One region of the Fictibacillus iocasae genome, then DNA from elsewhere that is predicted to be linked to it. Evidence: riboswitches for the same ligand, from Rfam matches in the RefSeq annotation. Region 1 holds a riboswitch; the other holds the start of a gene.

Region 1 (7,555 bases):
ATGTTTTTTAGTGAGCACCGATACATTAGCAATTAGATGCGCGCTGACTCTTATTTTAAAGAATGTTTCAATTCGTTAATACCCGCTATTGCTGCAACAGCCGCGAGTGATAAAAGAAAGGTCATGTGAGTTCCTCCTGTTGATAAGTTGTTAGGTATACATTTTCCTTAGTGATGAACATTTAAACATAATTTATTCTAAAATAATGATTCGAAGGGCGTTTTCCATTCGTAAGGATACATTATAAAACAACAAGTAATCAGAATTGTTAATCTTTTATTGGGCGAGTATATTTAGGTGAAAAAAAGAAAAAAGAAGAGAAAAAATTCGTTTGGATACCATTATGCTGTTATTTTCAGAGTAAATGAAGGTTTATGGCCTGAAATGCGTTTGTTTTAAGCTTTTTGTTCGGTTTACATGCTGATGGATACGGGAGTATGATTATCTACATCTTCAACAGAATTATAAATTTTACCAATGATCGCTGAGTCCTGAAAACAGGAACGGAGGAACCAATGAAGCGGTAAATCGCTTCTGGGGTGAAACGAGAAATCGTCGGGCAACTCTTGCTGCCCGAACCCGTCAGCTAACTTCGTAAGCGTGGCAGGAGAGAGAAGGTGAAGGTCAAGTTAAACATCTGTTTAAAAAATTAACGAAAAATTATACGTACTAATGCGTCTTTATCGCTTAATCCTTTTTAGGAGCGGGGGAACCAACCGCGGCCAGTCATATGCCGCATGGGGTGAATCTCGAGTGATCGAGTAGGGCGACTCTCACGCCCGAATCCGTCAGCTAACTCCGTAAGCGTTTTAGAGAGAGGCAACAAATCCGTGTATTTTACACGCTTATTTAGCGATTTGTAGAAGCCGCGTGAAGAGTTCCTCTTCCGCAGGCTTCTTTTTTGTGCGCTTTTTTAGGAAATGAGGAGGATTTGAAAGATGGAGACAAATAGAAATGTGACGTTGATCATCTTTCCTGATGCGGTTCCAGAATTATTTATCAGTACGCTTAAGCGATATCCTGAAAGATCAAACGTTGCCCTGTGTGTTCCAGAATGGACGATGGAACACACGCTGGACCAGGAAGGCTTCCATCAGATTTTCGTCTTTTCCTTTCAGGACGGCATGCAGTATACAGACTGGATCTCAAAGGCAATTACAAAGGTCATCATCTATGAAACTTCATTTATCGGCTGCTGCATGGCAATCGATATGGTACGCAGTTGTTATACACTTCCAGTGGTTGTTTTGAAATCTGACAGCCGCTACCTTTCAAGAATTTACAAAGATTTAGGTGCGGACTTTGTTATTCACAACAAGAACGGGAACATCCAGTACTTGCTGACATCTTAAACGAGAAATGGAGCGAAATAACATGAGGTTAAGTTCAAGTGAAATAGGCCAGATCATAAGAGCGGCAAAAGCAGATCAGGTTAAATCTGAGATGGCGAAAACCATTCTTTACAGCCTGAACAAACCGGTTCCGTCTTTCGTATTTGATAAGCGCCGCTAACTTAACTGGAGCCTGCTAAAGAAAGCGGGCTCCCTAATCAACAAGGAGGAATTACTTTGCTTGATGTTTATATGATCGGTGTACTGCTCATTTCTTTTGGAATCTTTTTCAGTTTTATTACATGGTGTAACCATATCGTCGGAGGTGGCGAAGACAAATGATGCTGACGGCCATCGTATCAGGCGGACTTTTTGTTTACTTAATTTATGCCCTTATTCATCCTGAAAAGTTTTAAGAAAGATTTGATGAAAGAAAGTTTAGGAGGAACGTATTCATGGGAGTTATGCAGATCGCAGCGGTTATCCTACTGCTGCTTCTCATCATAAAGCCGCTTGGCAGCTATATCTATCATATTTTCTCTAACCAGCCGAACAGAACAGATAAATTATTCGGCCCTGTGGAGAAAGTCATTTACGCAATCAGCGGATTACAAGACAGGCAGCAGCAAACGTGGAAAAAATATACACTTTCGCTATTGCTGACAAATTTTGTTTTGGTAGCTGTAGGCTATCTCATTTTACGGCTTCAAAAAATCTTGCCATTCAATCCTAACGGCATTGATAACATGGAGCAAACATTAACATTCAATACGATTATCAGCTTTATGACAAACACGAACCTGCAGCATTACAGCGGGGAAACAGGGCTTTCTTACTTCTCGCAAATGTCCGTTATCATGATGATGATGTTTACCTCTGCCGTAACCGGAATCGTAGTGGCGATTGCCTTTATACGGGGCATTACTTCAAAAGGAAAGACAATCGGAAACTTCTTCGAGGATTTTGTAAAAGGCCACACACGATTGCTCATTCCGATGTCCATTATGTTAACTCTCATTCTAGTGGGGTTGAAAGTCCCGCAGACACTTGATCCTACTATACAGCTGACGACTCTTGAAGGAGATAAACAGGAAATCGCTACAGGTCCAGTGGCGTCACTCGTATCAATCAAGCACTTAGGAACAAATGGAGGCGGATTTTTCGGAGTGAACTCTGCTCATCCTTTTGAAAATCCAAGCCCGATAACGAACGTCATTGAAATCCTGTCGATGTGGTGCATCCCAGCATCATTAACGTATACGTACGGACGATTTGCCACGAAACAAAAACAGGGATGGGTCATATTTGGAGCGATGAGCATCTTGTTCCTTGCATTCTTAGCACTTGCTTATACCGCTGAAAGCAGCGGAAACCCAGCTTTAACGGCGATGGGGCTGAACACCGATCAAGGTAGCATGGAAGGAAAAGAAGTTCGTTTTGGAATCGCTCAGTCTGCTTTATTTACTACTGTAACAACAGCGGCGACAACCGGTACTGTCAATAACATGCACGATACGCTGACTCCGCTGGGGAGTATAACACCATTGTCACTCATGATGCTGAATACAGTGTTTGGCGGAGACGGAGTGGGTCTCGTCAACATGCTGATGTATGCGATTATCGGAGTGTTCATCTGCGGCTTGATGGTAGGGCGGACGCCTGAATTTTTAGGACGCAAAATTGAACCGAAAGAGATGAAATTGATCACGATTGCTTTGCTGATTCACCCGCTCATTATTCTCGGACCGACAGCACTCGCTTTCGTTACAGAGCTTGGAAAGGGAGCCATCAGCAATCCAGGTTTCCACGGGATCTCACAGGTGCTGTATGAATACACATCATCAGCTGCTAATAACGGTTCTGGTTTTGAAGGGTTAGGGGACAATACTCCGTTTTGGAACATCACAACAGGATTAGTCATGCTGCTTGGCCGCTATGTCTCTATCATAGCAATGCTTGCTGTAGCCGGTTCATTAGTTCGCAAGCAGCCCGTTCCTGAAACAATCGGTACGTTTAAGACAGATAACATGCTGTTCGTCGGTATTTTAGTAGGGGTCGTCATTATAGTAGGTGCACTGACATTTCTGCCAGTCATCGCTCTCGGTCCAATCGCTGAATACTTGATGATACGTTAACCAATGAGGTGTAAGAGATGAATCAATATAATCAGAATCATAATTCCGGTCTTATTCAAAAAGCCGTTGTAGAAAGTTTTAAAAAGTTAAACCCATTAACCATGATGAAAAATCCAGTCATGTTCGTTGTAGAAGTGGGAACGCTGCTTGTACTGCTTATGATTCTGGCGCCATCCCTTTTCCAATCAGAAGCTGCGCTAGGCTATAACGTGTCTGTTTTCATCATCCTCCTGTTTACCATCCTATTCGCCAATTTTGCTGAAGCATTGGCGGAAGGGCGTGGCAAAGCGCAGGCAGACAGTTTGAAGAAAACAAAAAAAGGTACGCAGGCAAAAAAATGGCTGAAAAATGGAACAGTCAAAACCATCTCTTCTGATGAGCTTCGCAAAGGGGACATCGTACTTGTGGAAACCGGCGATCTCGTTCCAGGAGATGGGGAAATTATCGAGGGTCTTGCTTCAATAGACGAATCTGCGATCACGGGAGAATCCGCACCCGTCATTAAGGAGTCTGGAGGAGATTTCAGCTCCGTTACCGGCGGGACAAAAGTTGTCAGTGACTGGATTAAGGTTCGTATTACGGCAGACCCTGGGGAGTCATTCCTCGATAAAATGATCGCGCTCGTTGAAGGAGCAAAACGTCAAAAAACACCGAACGAAATTGCACTTAACATTCTGCTTGTTACGCTAACGATCATCTTTTTGCTTGTTGTGGTAACACTTGTGCCGATCGCAAAATATGTCGGGATAGATTTAGAGATTTCAACACTGATTGCCTTGCTTGTCTGTTTGATCCCTACGACAATCGGAGCTCTTTTATCAGCGATCGGGATAGCCGGTATGGACCGTGTGACACGCTTTAACGTATTGGCGATGTCAGGGAAAGCGGTAGAAGCGGCAGGAGATATTAACACCATTATTCTAGATAAAACAGGTACGATCACGTTTGGCAACCGTCTTGCTGCAGAATTTATTCCAGTAGGAGATGTCTCGCAGCGTGAAGTGACAGAAATGGCGGTCGTTACCTCTTTATTTGATGAAACCCCAGAAGGACGTTCTGTTTTGAAGCTCGCTAAAAAACAAAGAATCACTTGGAATTCTGCACACTATGAAAAAGCTGAAATCATTCCTTTTACAGCCGAGGAAAGAATGAGCGGTTTGAACGTAAACGGAACGATTTTCCGAAAAGGTGCTGTCGATTCCATAAGAAAGTTTATTGAGTCTAAGGGCGGTATTGTTCCAGGTGACTTAAAGAACAAGAGTGATGAGATCGCCCGAAAAGGTGGAACACCACTGGCTGTATCTGTTGATAATAAAATACTGGGGCTTATTTACTTGAAAGATACCGTAAAGCCAGGAATCCGTGAACGTTTTGAAGAACTCAGGAAAATGGGGATTAAAACGATCATGTGTACGGGAGATAATCCGCTGACTGCAGCAACCATCGCACAGGAAGCAGGAGTCGATGATTTTATCGCAGAATCCACGCCTGAAGATAAGATACGGGTAATCCGGGTAGAACAGGAAAAAGGAAAGCTTGTCGCCATGACTGGAGATGGCACGAACGATGCTCCCGCACTCGCTCAAGCCGATGTAGGATTGGCCATGAACTCCGGAACTGCCGCTGCAAAGGAAGCGGCAAACATGGTGGATCTGGATTCCGATCCGACAAAAATTATTGAAGTGGTTGCGATCGGCAAGCAGTTATTAATGACGCGCGGGTCATTGACGACATTCAGTATCGCCAATGACATCGCGAAATACTTCGCTATCATACCGGCGATGTTTACAGTGGCCATCCCTCAGATGGAAGCACTGAATATCATGGGATTGGATTCACCAACAAGCGCTATCCTGTCAGCATTGATCTTCAATGCGATCATCATCCCGCTTCTGATTCCGCTGGCGATGAAAGGTGTAAAATACGTGCCAATGAGCGCGAACAAACTGCTTTCCCGAAACATTTTGATCTATGGACTGGGAGGGATTTTCGTCCCATTTATTGGAATCAAAGCCATTGATATGATTGTTGGAATGGTGATGTAAGGATAACGGAAATCACTACATCTCAGAGCTCTAATAGCAACAAAGTTATGAAAATAAAGCTTTCTATAATGAACGTGGAGGGTTCACCTTGTTTAAAATAATAAGATTATCATTACTCATGATTGTACTATGCGGCATTGCCTACCCGCTGGCCATGATAGGGCTTGCGCAGACGATATTCCCTGATCAGGCAAACGGAAGCTTAGTGACAAATGAGGAAGGCAAGGTTATTGGATCCGAGTTAATCGGCCAAAATTTTAAAAGACCTGAATTTTTCCAAGGCCGTGTTTCTTCTATAGAAAATAACGGGGCCGCTACTGGCTCGAATAACTATGCGCCTTCCAATGAGGATATGCTGAAAAGGACGGAAGCCTCAATTAAGGCATTGAAGAAAGAAAACAGCCGTACAGAAACAAACGAGATGCCTGTGGATCTGGTCACCAACTCAGGATCTGGTCTAGACCCTCATATTTCAGTAGAAGCAGCAGAATTTCAGATTGACCGAGTGAGCAAGGCATCTGGATTAAGAAGGAAAGAACTGCGCGCAATTATTGATAAATCAATGGAGAAAAGAGATCTTGGCCTTTTCGGAGAAGAAAGAGTCAATGTCCTTCTTTTGAACATGAACGTGCAGGAAGCGATGCGAAAATAATAGGGCAGCCTCGGCCGATAGAATTAGGCCGGGGCATTTGCTCTGTCATGAGGAGGATGAGTCATGTGTCCGGCTTACCGCAGAAAAACACCTGAAGAAATATTGCAGGAAATAGAACATCTTAAAAGAGGTAAATTAAAGGTCTATATCGGTTCTGCACCAGGTGTTGGCAAAACGTATCGAATGCTGCAGGAAGCACGTGATTTAAGGAATGAAGGAATTGACGTTGTAATCGGTTTGATTGAGACGCACGGCCGGAGGGAAACAGCGGAACTTATTAAGAATCTGGAAGTGATGCCAAAATTACAGGTTCATTATAAAGGCCATGCATTAGAAGAGATGGATACGGAAGCAATCATTCAACGAAATCCGGACATCGTGATTGTTGACGAACTTGCACATACGAACGTTCCGACATCTAAACGAGAGAAGCGGTATATGGATGTGGAAGAAATTTTGAAAGCAGGTATCCATGTCATCTCGGCTGTTAATATTCAGCATTTGGAGAGTCTGAACGATATCGTCGAACAGATTACAAACGTGAAGGTGAGGGAGCGGATTCCTGATCAGTTTCTTCATATGGCGAACGAAGTCATACTCATTGATGTAACACCCGAGATTTTAAGAAAAAGGCTGAAAGACGGCAAAATCTATCATCACAGTAAAATAGAGCAGTCACTTGAAAACTTCTTTACGAAAAGCAACTTAGGAGCGCTGCGTGAGCTGTCTTTACGTGAAGTGGCCGACGATGTGGATGAGCGCATTGAGAAGGCGAAAAAAAGCAACGGACAGAGCGGTCCTACAGGAGCACATGAACGAATTATGGTCTGTGTCCAGCACGGCGGAAATGCCGAGAAGCTGATCCGCAGAGGATGGCGGATCGCGAACAGGCTAAAGACGGATCTTATCATCCTTCATGTGTCAAATGAAGCATCCATGAACAGGAGTGCTGAAGAACGGAAGAAAATTCATGATTGGAAAAAGCTTGCCGCACAGTTCAATGCCCGTTTTATCGCAGAACAAATGAACAATCGCAAAATTGCTCAGACGATTACAGATGTTGCGGTGGAAAATGGTGTAACACAGATTATATTAGGCCAATCCGCCAGAAGCAGGTGGGAAGAAATCTGGAAAGGTTCGATTGTAAACAACATTATGAGATATGCTTCAGGCATCGACATTCATATTGTATCAGACTATAAAACAAGAGAATCGTAGAGAAAGGATTTATGAAAATGAACGTAGCATTTTTTCTATTGCCAAAGAAAGAGGTGGCTTTTCTCAAGAGTGGTGTCACGATCAGGCAGGCAATCGAGAAAATGGCGAATTGCCGTTTTTCAGCCATACCCATAATCGATCAGCAGGGGAAATACTCTTTTACCATTACAGAGG
Region 2 (7,555 bases), on a different contig from region 1:
CGACAAAAGGTAACAATAATACAGGAGCTCGTGTTTAATGTGTGTCATTTTAACCAAATTATTCCGAAAGGAGGGGGATTCTTGAATTCATTTTTTTCACAGCCAACTTTACAACTTGCCCAATCACTTATCGGCATGGAGCTTGTCCATGAAAGCAAAGAGGGGATTACTTCTGGCATCATCGTTGAAACCGAAGCCTATATGGGTCCAGAAGACCGTGCTGCTCACTCATATGGAGGAAGGCGGACAAAACGCACCGAGGTGATGTTTGACCAGCCTGGATCCATTTATATGTACTTTATTTACGGCATGCATGTTTGCTTCAACATTGTCTCTGGACCGCCTGGGAAGCCCGAGGCGGTGCTGATCAGAGCACTCGAACCAGTGTCTGGCATAGCGTTGATGGAGAAACGAAGATATTCCAGTTGGAAACGTTCACCTGCTCAAGCAAGAAAGATTATGCATTTAACAAGCGGTCCCGGCAAGCTTTGCCAGGCAATGGGACTTGGCTTGGAATTATACGGCTCCAAAATGAATAAAGGCCCCGTGTTTTTAAAAGAAAATAAAAAAATCCCCGCCAGCATGATTGAGGCAGGGCCGAGGATAAATGTTCATTATGCAGGTGAGGCAGCCGAATACCCATGGAGATTCTGGCTGAGAGGCAGTCCTTATGTCTCAAAAAGCTGACTGCTGCGGCTCGAATAAGTATTCGCTCCTTGTATGTCATCATAAGAAACAGAGTGGGGACGGCTCTCTTGTATAGACTTTAACGTTTCATTTACAGAATAGATCATGGCGATTACCTGGTGCTGTTTGTTTTTTTGCCTGTATTCGAATATCAAATACCAAACAGCTGTATAAAGAGCTGTTTTCAGAAAAAATTCTGCATTTAAAGAGCCATTATGCGCCCATTCGGTTGCATAAGTTAAAAGTACACCTGATAGAAAGGCAGCACTTATCGTAGATAGAAAGGAAGAGCTGAGTGTTCTTCTGCGAGCTTTTAAATACAGAAGAACATCGTTCAGTTCTTCTTGATTAAAACGAAGCAAACGGCTTTTTGCCGCTTTTGCATTATCTATGATTCCTTTTGACGTTTCAAGATCCCATACGTGTGAAAGGAACAGTTTATATTCCGCTGTATTGGAAGAAGGGACGAGCATTTTCTTATGTACAAAATTATGAAGCGAATAGAATTCTACCGCTCTTTCAGCAATGCGCAATAGAAGGAAGAAAACGAGGATGGCTGCTGCAAAACGAAAGGCAAAATATCCTGATAGATGTTCCCCCAATTTATATATGGGATAGAGCACGTCCAATGCTTTAACAGAAAGAAGCTTTAATGTAATTTCGAGAAGTTCAGTCAAACGATCCAAGAAATCAACCCCTGTAATATTCTTCATTAATACTACCATGAACAGCTACCTTTATGGGATAAATTTACTCAGATTTTTACTGTTAGCTCATCTTAATGTATCAACATTTTTATTAACCTGTTCTTTTACACAAGCAAAATAGTTGTCATTTAACGTGAGTTTAAATAAAACCTGGCTGGCTTCAAGCCTTTAACATGGCAGTGTCGAACTCCTTTGCAGTTAAAAAGTTATGCTTTTAAAAGTAAAAATAAATAAAAGCCGCAGAAATCGCTGCGGCTTTTCATTTCATATTATTCATTCATGGCGGATTTAATCTTAGGTGTCTCAATGACGCCATGTTTCTCTTCTGTCTTCGCGACAATTACAGCACACGCTGCGTCACCGGTAATATTAACAGCCGTTCTCATCATATCAAGAAGTCTGTCAACACCGAGAATAAGAGCGATTCCCTCTACAGGTAGCCCAACAGAGTTTAATACCATAGCAAGCATAATTAGGCCGACTCCAGGCACACCTGCCGTACCGATACTAGCTAGGACAGCCGTTAATACGACTGTCAGAAGCTGAACCATTGTCAGGTTCTGATCATAAACCTGTGCGATAAAGATAGTCGCTACACCCTGCATAATCGCTGTTCCGTCCATATTGACGGTGGCACCTAATGGCTGTACGAATCCACTGATAGGTTCAGGTACATCCAGGTTATCCTGAGCCGTTTTCATCGAAACAGGCAAAGTGGCGTTTGAGCTTGACGTACTGAATGCTACCGACATCGCAGGTGCGAATCCTTTAAAGAACCAAATAGGGCTCTTTCGTGCAAATAATGCGATGGAACCGCCATAAGTGACAATACTATGAATCACTAATGCTGCAATGACAATCCCCATATAAAGCCCCATTGCCTTCAGTGCGGGGATTCCTTGTCCTCCGACGGCTGATGCGATAAGCGCGAAAGCTCCATATGGCGCGAAACGCATAACAAGATTAACAAGGAACATCATGATATCGTTCCCTTGCTCCACAAGATCCAAAATTCCTTTCGTTTTGCTGCCAAGCATCGTTAAGGCGAAGCCCACAAAAATCGAGAAAACAATGATTTGCAGCATGTTGCCTTCCGTCATTGCCTGAACCGGGTTAACTGGAATCATGTTCAGCAATGTTTCAGAAACAGGAGGAGCTTCCTCCGCTTTAAATTCTGCACCCGAAGTATCAAACGTTCCCACATCACCTGGTTTAAACGTAAGTGCAAGTGCGATACCAATAATAATGGCTAGCGTAGTTGTTCCTAAAAAGTAGCCGATAGTTTTTGCCCCGATGCGTCCAAGCTTTTTGGGATCTCCCAGACCCGCAGTACCTAGAACAATGGAGAAAAAGACGATCGGCACAACGAGCATTTTAATCAGGTTAAGGAAAATGGTGCCGACAGGTTTCAAGAAAAATTTATCGACTTCCGGAAAAATGCTTGGAGCGGCAAGGTTTAGTATGAGACCTGCTGCGACACCAAGAGCGAGCGCGATTAAGATTTTAGACGATAATTTCATATACATAACCCCTTTCGTATTTTTATACAAATCTGCGAAATTGAGAGGCATAGTGCGCTAAATAAAAACCCCCGAAAATTGAGAGACTTTTCGCGGGTTCACAAGCACATTTAAGGCTTAATCCTTCTCTCGAGAACGCTTACGAGGTTAGCTGTCGGATTAGGAAATGAGAATATCCCCTTTGCAAAAAGCAAATTCATCCCAGGCTTTTAAAGCCGTATTGATTGGTTCCCCCGTTCAAAAATTTGAATAATCATTCAAACTTGACTCAGCGATTGCAGTATGACGTATGTGCTGTCATTTTACCGTTTTTGTCGAATTTTTGTCAAGAATGCTTTTATGTAAACTATTCCCACATCCGCGCGCGTCGCATAGGAAACACTTTCCTATAGGTCTATATACCTTATTACCCCTATAACGAAACATCTATATCGAAAACTGTTAAGAGTATGTGTTTATTAACCGGAGGAGGAAAACATACATGAAAATTGTATTTTACGAAAAAGGCGATCTTAGCATCATAGTAGGTGCATCCCGTCTTAAAGGTGAATTGACTATAGAACAAATTAAAACGGAAAGCGAAAAAAAGGCCAAAGAGCTCGGCAGTCTGTTGGGCCGTGAGATCGGATTTATGATCGATATGAACGGAAAGCTTGAAACCCCGATGGGCAAATAAAAAGAACGGAAAAAGCGGCCATGTCAGCACTTTCTGACATGGCCGCTTTTTTTAAGGAGACCAATGCTTCGCGACCCATGTTCCCATTTTCTCATACCCTCTTGTATTGGGATGGATCGAATCCGAAAAGTATAAAGGCTTCGATATGTTCACGAAAAGCTTTTCTGTCGGAATGTATAGAGATAACGCTGTTTTATCCGCCACCTTTTTGATGGTTTCATTCCATGATTGAATGATGGGTCCATTTTTCGTATCATATCCATCCCCGAAATAGGGATTATACAGCCCCAATATATATAGTTTGGCAGATGGATTTTGTTTGCGGATGATGGCCGTGATATCTGTCAAATTTTCTTCCAGTTTTTTCTCGCCCTCACCCATTTTGTTCAACGGAAGCTTTTTAAAGTTCCACTTGGCGGTTTGCCTGTAGTCGTTCGTACCAATAAAGACAAATACCGTGTCTGCTCTCTGGATCGAGCGGAGAACGGCTCCGCTGCCCAGCTGGTGAAGAAGCTGATCGGACCTCTGACCGCTGATCCCGAAATTATTTAGCGAAACTGGTCTCCCTGTTCTTCTCTCCATCGCATCGGTCACGAATCCAATGTATCCTTTTCTTGAAGGGTCACCCACTCCGTAGGTGAGGGAATCACCTAGTGCGGTAACCCGGATTGGCTCGTCCTTTTTTTCTTTATATTGGCTAAAATATAAACTTCCGAAAAAAAGAGCAGCTAATATTCCTCCGGCAAGCATCCATCTTTGCAATTTGGTCAATTGATACTCTCCAATCGTGCAATTTTTATTGTCTAAATTAAAGCAACAAAATGGAGAAATATCAAGCAAGTATGCTCTTAAAGCCTGTAATCCTCCGGGGATCCTTCATAGTTTTCCCAAAGGTTGGCTTCGTCATAGTCAAACGTGTCTTTTTTTACAAAAATCTGCAGCAAAGCGACCACTCCTCCGCATAACAAAAATGCCGGCAGCAAAGAAATCATAAACAGTCCCATTCAATCCCCCCTTGTCTAACCATATATATTGATGTTCTCCGCCAATTATGAATCACGACTTGAATTAACGGATACATAGCCATTTTGGCTGGCCGGCTGCCGTTTATCTGAATTTTTTAATGTTTAGGAAATGTATACTTAAAACGAATGAAACCAAAGGATTAGGGTATAAAAGGAATGTAGGATTAAAGGGGGAGAACGATGGGCTTTTTATTTATTTTTCTCTATTTCATCATCATAGCGGCCGTTATTGAAATCAACGTCATCATATTCAGACTGACTGGACTTGAAAAAGAAGTCTCTCGCTTCCAAGTGATTTCCATGCTGACTGGAACAGGCTTCACCACAGGAGAATCTGAACTCATCCTCGGACATCCAGTAAGGCGCAGGTTAAGCATGTTTCTCATCTTATTCGGAGCCTTTTCACTGGCCGTTATCATTTCCTCCATTTCGAATATACTCGCCGACGAGTTTCGTTCGCTGGAACTCGCCTTCATTGCAGCCGGTCTGTTCATCATCATCCTTTTTCTGCTCATACCTGCTGTTAAGAAGAAGCTGGAACGGCTATTAAACCAAACGATGGAAGAAAAGTTCGATTTAATTGATTTACCTATACGGGATGTACTTTTAAAAGAAGATAACGATCATTTAACAGAGGTTTACATACATGATGGCTCTCCTTATATCGGAAAGAGCATTTGCGATGTGGAAGAGGAAGGAGATCATTTATCCATTCTTTTTGTGACACGAGGAGATCTGATTATAAAGAAAAAAAAGGAGGCTTCAAAACTTCAGGAAGGCGACAAATTACTAATCTTCGGTGATAGAAAAACGATTGAGGATTTATTTAAAGAGAAGAACGATGAGAAGGACAGTGCGCATTAAGCCGGCTGTCCTTCTTTTTCCACACTATGTTTTATAAAACTGCTGCCTTTTATTTTTTTCGCAGCCGCTTTTTGCTCGGCAGCGATAGCGGACAGTTTCGTCATGGACACTGTACAATCAGAAACATTTAAAAGAACAAGAGAGATGGATGGAACGAAGGGCAACTCTTCTAAGTCCAGCTTTGTTAAGATCTCTTCTGTGAATGGCAGCAGCATTTTATTAAATTCCTCTAGTAAAGCAAGGCAGATTTCATCTGAGCGATGGTTCATCGTGATCATGATAAAATCATCTCCGCCGATATGGCCAGAAAAATCAGATGACGTGCCTGTCGAGTACATGACCTCCTCAATGATACAACCTACTTTTTTAATTAATTCATCGCCTAACGAAAAACCGTAGCAGTCATTAAATTTCTTAAATTCATCTAAATCGGCGTAAATGAGTGTGAATGGCTTTCCTGCCTGCAGTTTGCCATTAAGCTGATTTTTAATTTCTTTATTGCCTGGCATGCCTGTCAGCGGACTCGCATCCTTCAATTTTTCATTATTTAGCGATGTTAAATGGTCAAGGATCATCTGGATTGAAACGGTTCCGATATACCCGTTCATATCATTAACGATAATATAATCATACATTTGTTCCGTATCTCGAGTCACAGCCTTTTGTGCTACTTCTTCAATGGATTCGTCCGTCATGACAACAAGGAACTCTTTATCCATTAATTTAGAGACCGGCTTATCCCAGAACAACGACATGCCATAAGGTTTGGCTAGCTGGCGGTTCAGCTTATCGCGCATCACAAGGCCGACAGGAAAATTTTTTTCCGTTATCACCGCTCCTGCTTCCCCCGATACCGTATCAAGAATGGTGGAAACATGCTTTACCCGTTCATCTGGCCGAAAATCCTGGGAGGTTTGAGCGAGGCTGCCGATGGTCCAATCATTTCGTTTACGAACATCCCCTTTCTCTTTTTTCTTCAAAATCAATTTCTCTGCCTTCTCATCCACTTTCTTAGGAGGAAAAGACGGTTTAGCCAGAAAGAACCCTTGGCCATATTCCACGCCCAAATCGCAAATCATCTTCAGCTCTGCGCTGTTCTCAATTCCTTCAGCAATGACTTTACTGTTCATTCTTTTGGCAAAGGAAACAAACGTCTCCATCATATTTTTCTTAACGATGTTGTTATGTATATCCTGAACGAGTGACCGATCAATTTTGATATAATGCGGCCGCAGCTCGGAAATAGCCTGCAGAGAAGAATACCCTGCCCCTGCATCATCAATCGCAATTTCAAATCCTTTTCTCTTAAATTGATCCAGCGCTTTTTTAACGACAGAAAAATCATGTATTGCTGTTCTTTCTGTAATTTCAAAAACGATGTTTGCATTGTTGAGTCCACATGACTGTACAAAATCCCTCATCGTATCAGGCTGGAAGGCAGGATCAAAGATGACCGGTGCAGAAACGTTTATGAACAATTTCTGTTTCGGCAGCAAAAACAGCTTCCCTCGATGAAGGGCCAGCTCTCTGCATGTTTTCTCCAGTACATATAGAAGGCCTTCATTTTCAGCGTATGAAAACAAATTTAGAGGCTGAGCAAAGTGCGTATCTCTTTGCCCCCTGCTTAACGCTTCATAGCCATATGCTTCTGATGTAGTCAGCGAAACAATCGGCTGAAAATGAGTTTGAATTCGATTGTGGATGATCAAATCCTGAAACGCCTCTTTTAGCTGTCCATTTTCTACTTCCAGCGAATTCAGCTTTGCCTGTCTTAGCAAGAACTTAATTGAAATATAAACTGCTCGTTCTAAAGTGGTCATTCCTTCAGTGAGCAGGATCGTATAGCTTTGATGAAACTTGATCGTGATGCCAGTATGTGAATAATAGTACGCAATCTGTTCGTGAAGGAAAAGGTTAATCTTGCCTACAATGTCCTTAAGCCTTTCGTTCATGTTCAGCCGCTTATCCAATTTCACATAAATGAAAAAATCATCCCCTACAATCCGATGGATGTAAAAGATTTCTGGATGCTTTTGTTTTAATAAACTAAAGGCATGCTCTAAGAGCTGAAGAATA

Evidence for each region. Region 1 has a riboswitch for cyclic di-AMP ahead of ACFQPF_RS14730 (protein-tyrosine phosphatase family protein). Riboswitches for the same ligand answer to the same signal wherever they lie in the genome.
Region 2: linked by a shared signal. The riboswitch ahead of ACFQPF_RS16665 (dicarboxylate/amino acid:cation symporter) and the one ahead of ACFQPF_RS14730 (protein-tyrosine phosphatase family protein) in region 1 are both predicted to bind cyclic di-AMP.

What each region holds. Positions count from the first base shown of each region.
Region 1 covers NZ_JBHTCP010000048.1:61,127-68,681, reverse strand. The annotation lists cyclic di-AMP (ydaO/yuaA leader) riboswitch at 473-616, shown strand; cyclic di-AMP (ydaO/yuaA leader) riboswitch at 675-822, shown strand; gene ACFQPF_RS14730 (protein-tyrosine phosphatase family protein) at 939-1,352, shown strand; gene ACFQPF_RS14725 (hypothetical protein) at 1,375-1,512, shown strand; gene kdpF (K(+)-transporting ATPase subunit F) at 1,670-1,747, shown strand; gene kdpA (potassium-transporting ATPase subunit KdpA) at 1,787-3,466, shown strand; gene kdpB (potassium-transporting ATPase subunit KdpB) at 3,484-5,511, shown strand; gene kdpC (potassium-transporting ATPase subunit KdpC) at 5,600-6,163, shown strand; gene kdpDN (KdpD-like non-kinase potassium sensor) at 6,227-7,381, shown strand; gene ACFQPF_RS14695 (CBS domain-containing protein) at 7,399-7,555, shown strand, end outside.
Region 2 covers NZ_JBHTCP010000051.1:46,369-53,923, reverse strand. The annotation lists gene ACFQPF_RS16675 (DNA-3-methyladenine glycosylase) at 82-687, shown strand; gene ACFQPF_RS16670 (hypothetical protein) at 669-1,412, opposite strand; gene ACFQPF_RS16665 (dicarboxylate/amino acid:cation symporter) at 1,664-2,914, opposite strand; cyclic di-AMP (ydaO/yuaA leader) riboswitch at 3,036-3,198, opposite strand; gene ACFQPF_RS16660 (hypothetical protein) at 3,396-3,590, shown strand; gene ACFQPF_RS16655 (GDSL-type esterase/lipase family protein) at 3,642-4,361, opposite strand; gene ACFQPF_RS16650 (hypothetical protein) at 4,439-4,594, opposite strand; gene ACFQPF_RS16645 (TrkA C-terminal domain-containing protein) at 4,796-5,479, shown strand; gene ACFQPF_RS16640 (GGDEF domain-containing protein) at 5,476-7,555, opposite strand, start outside.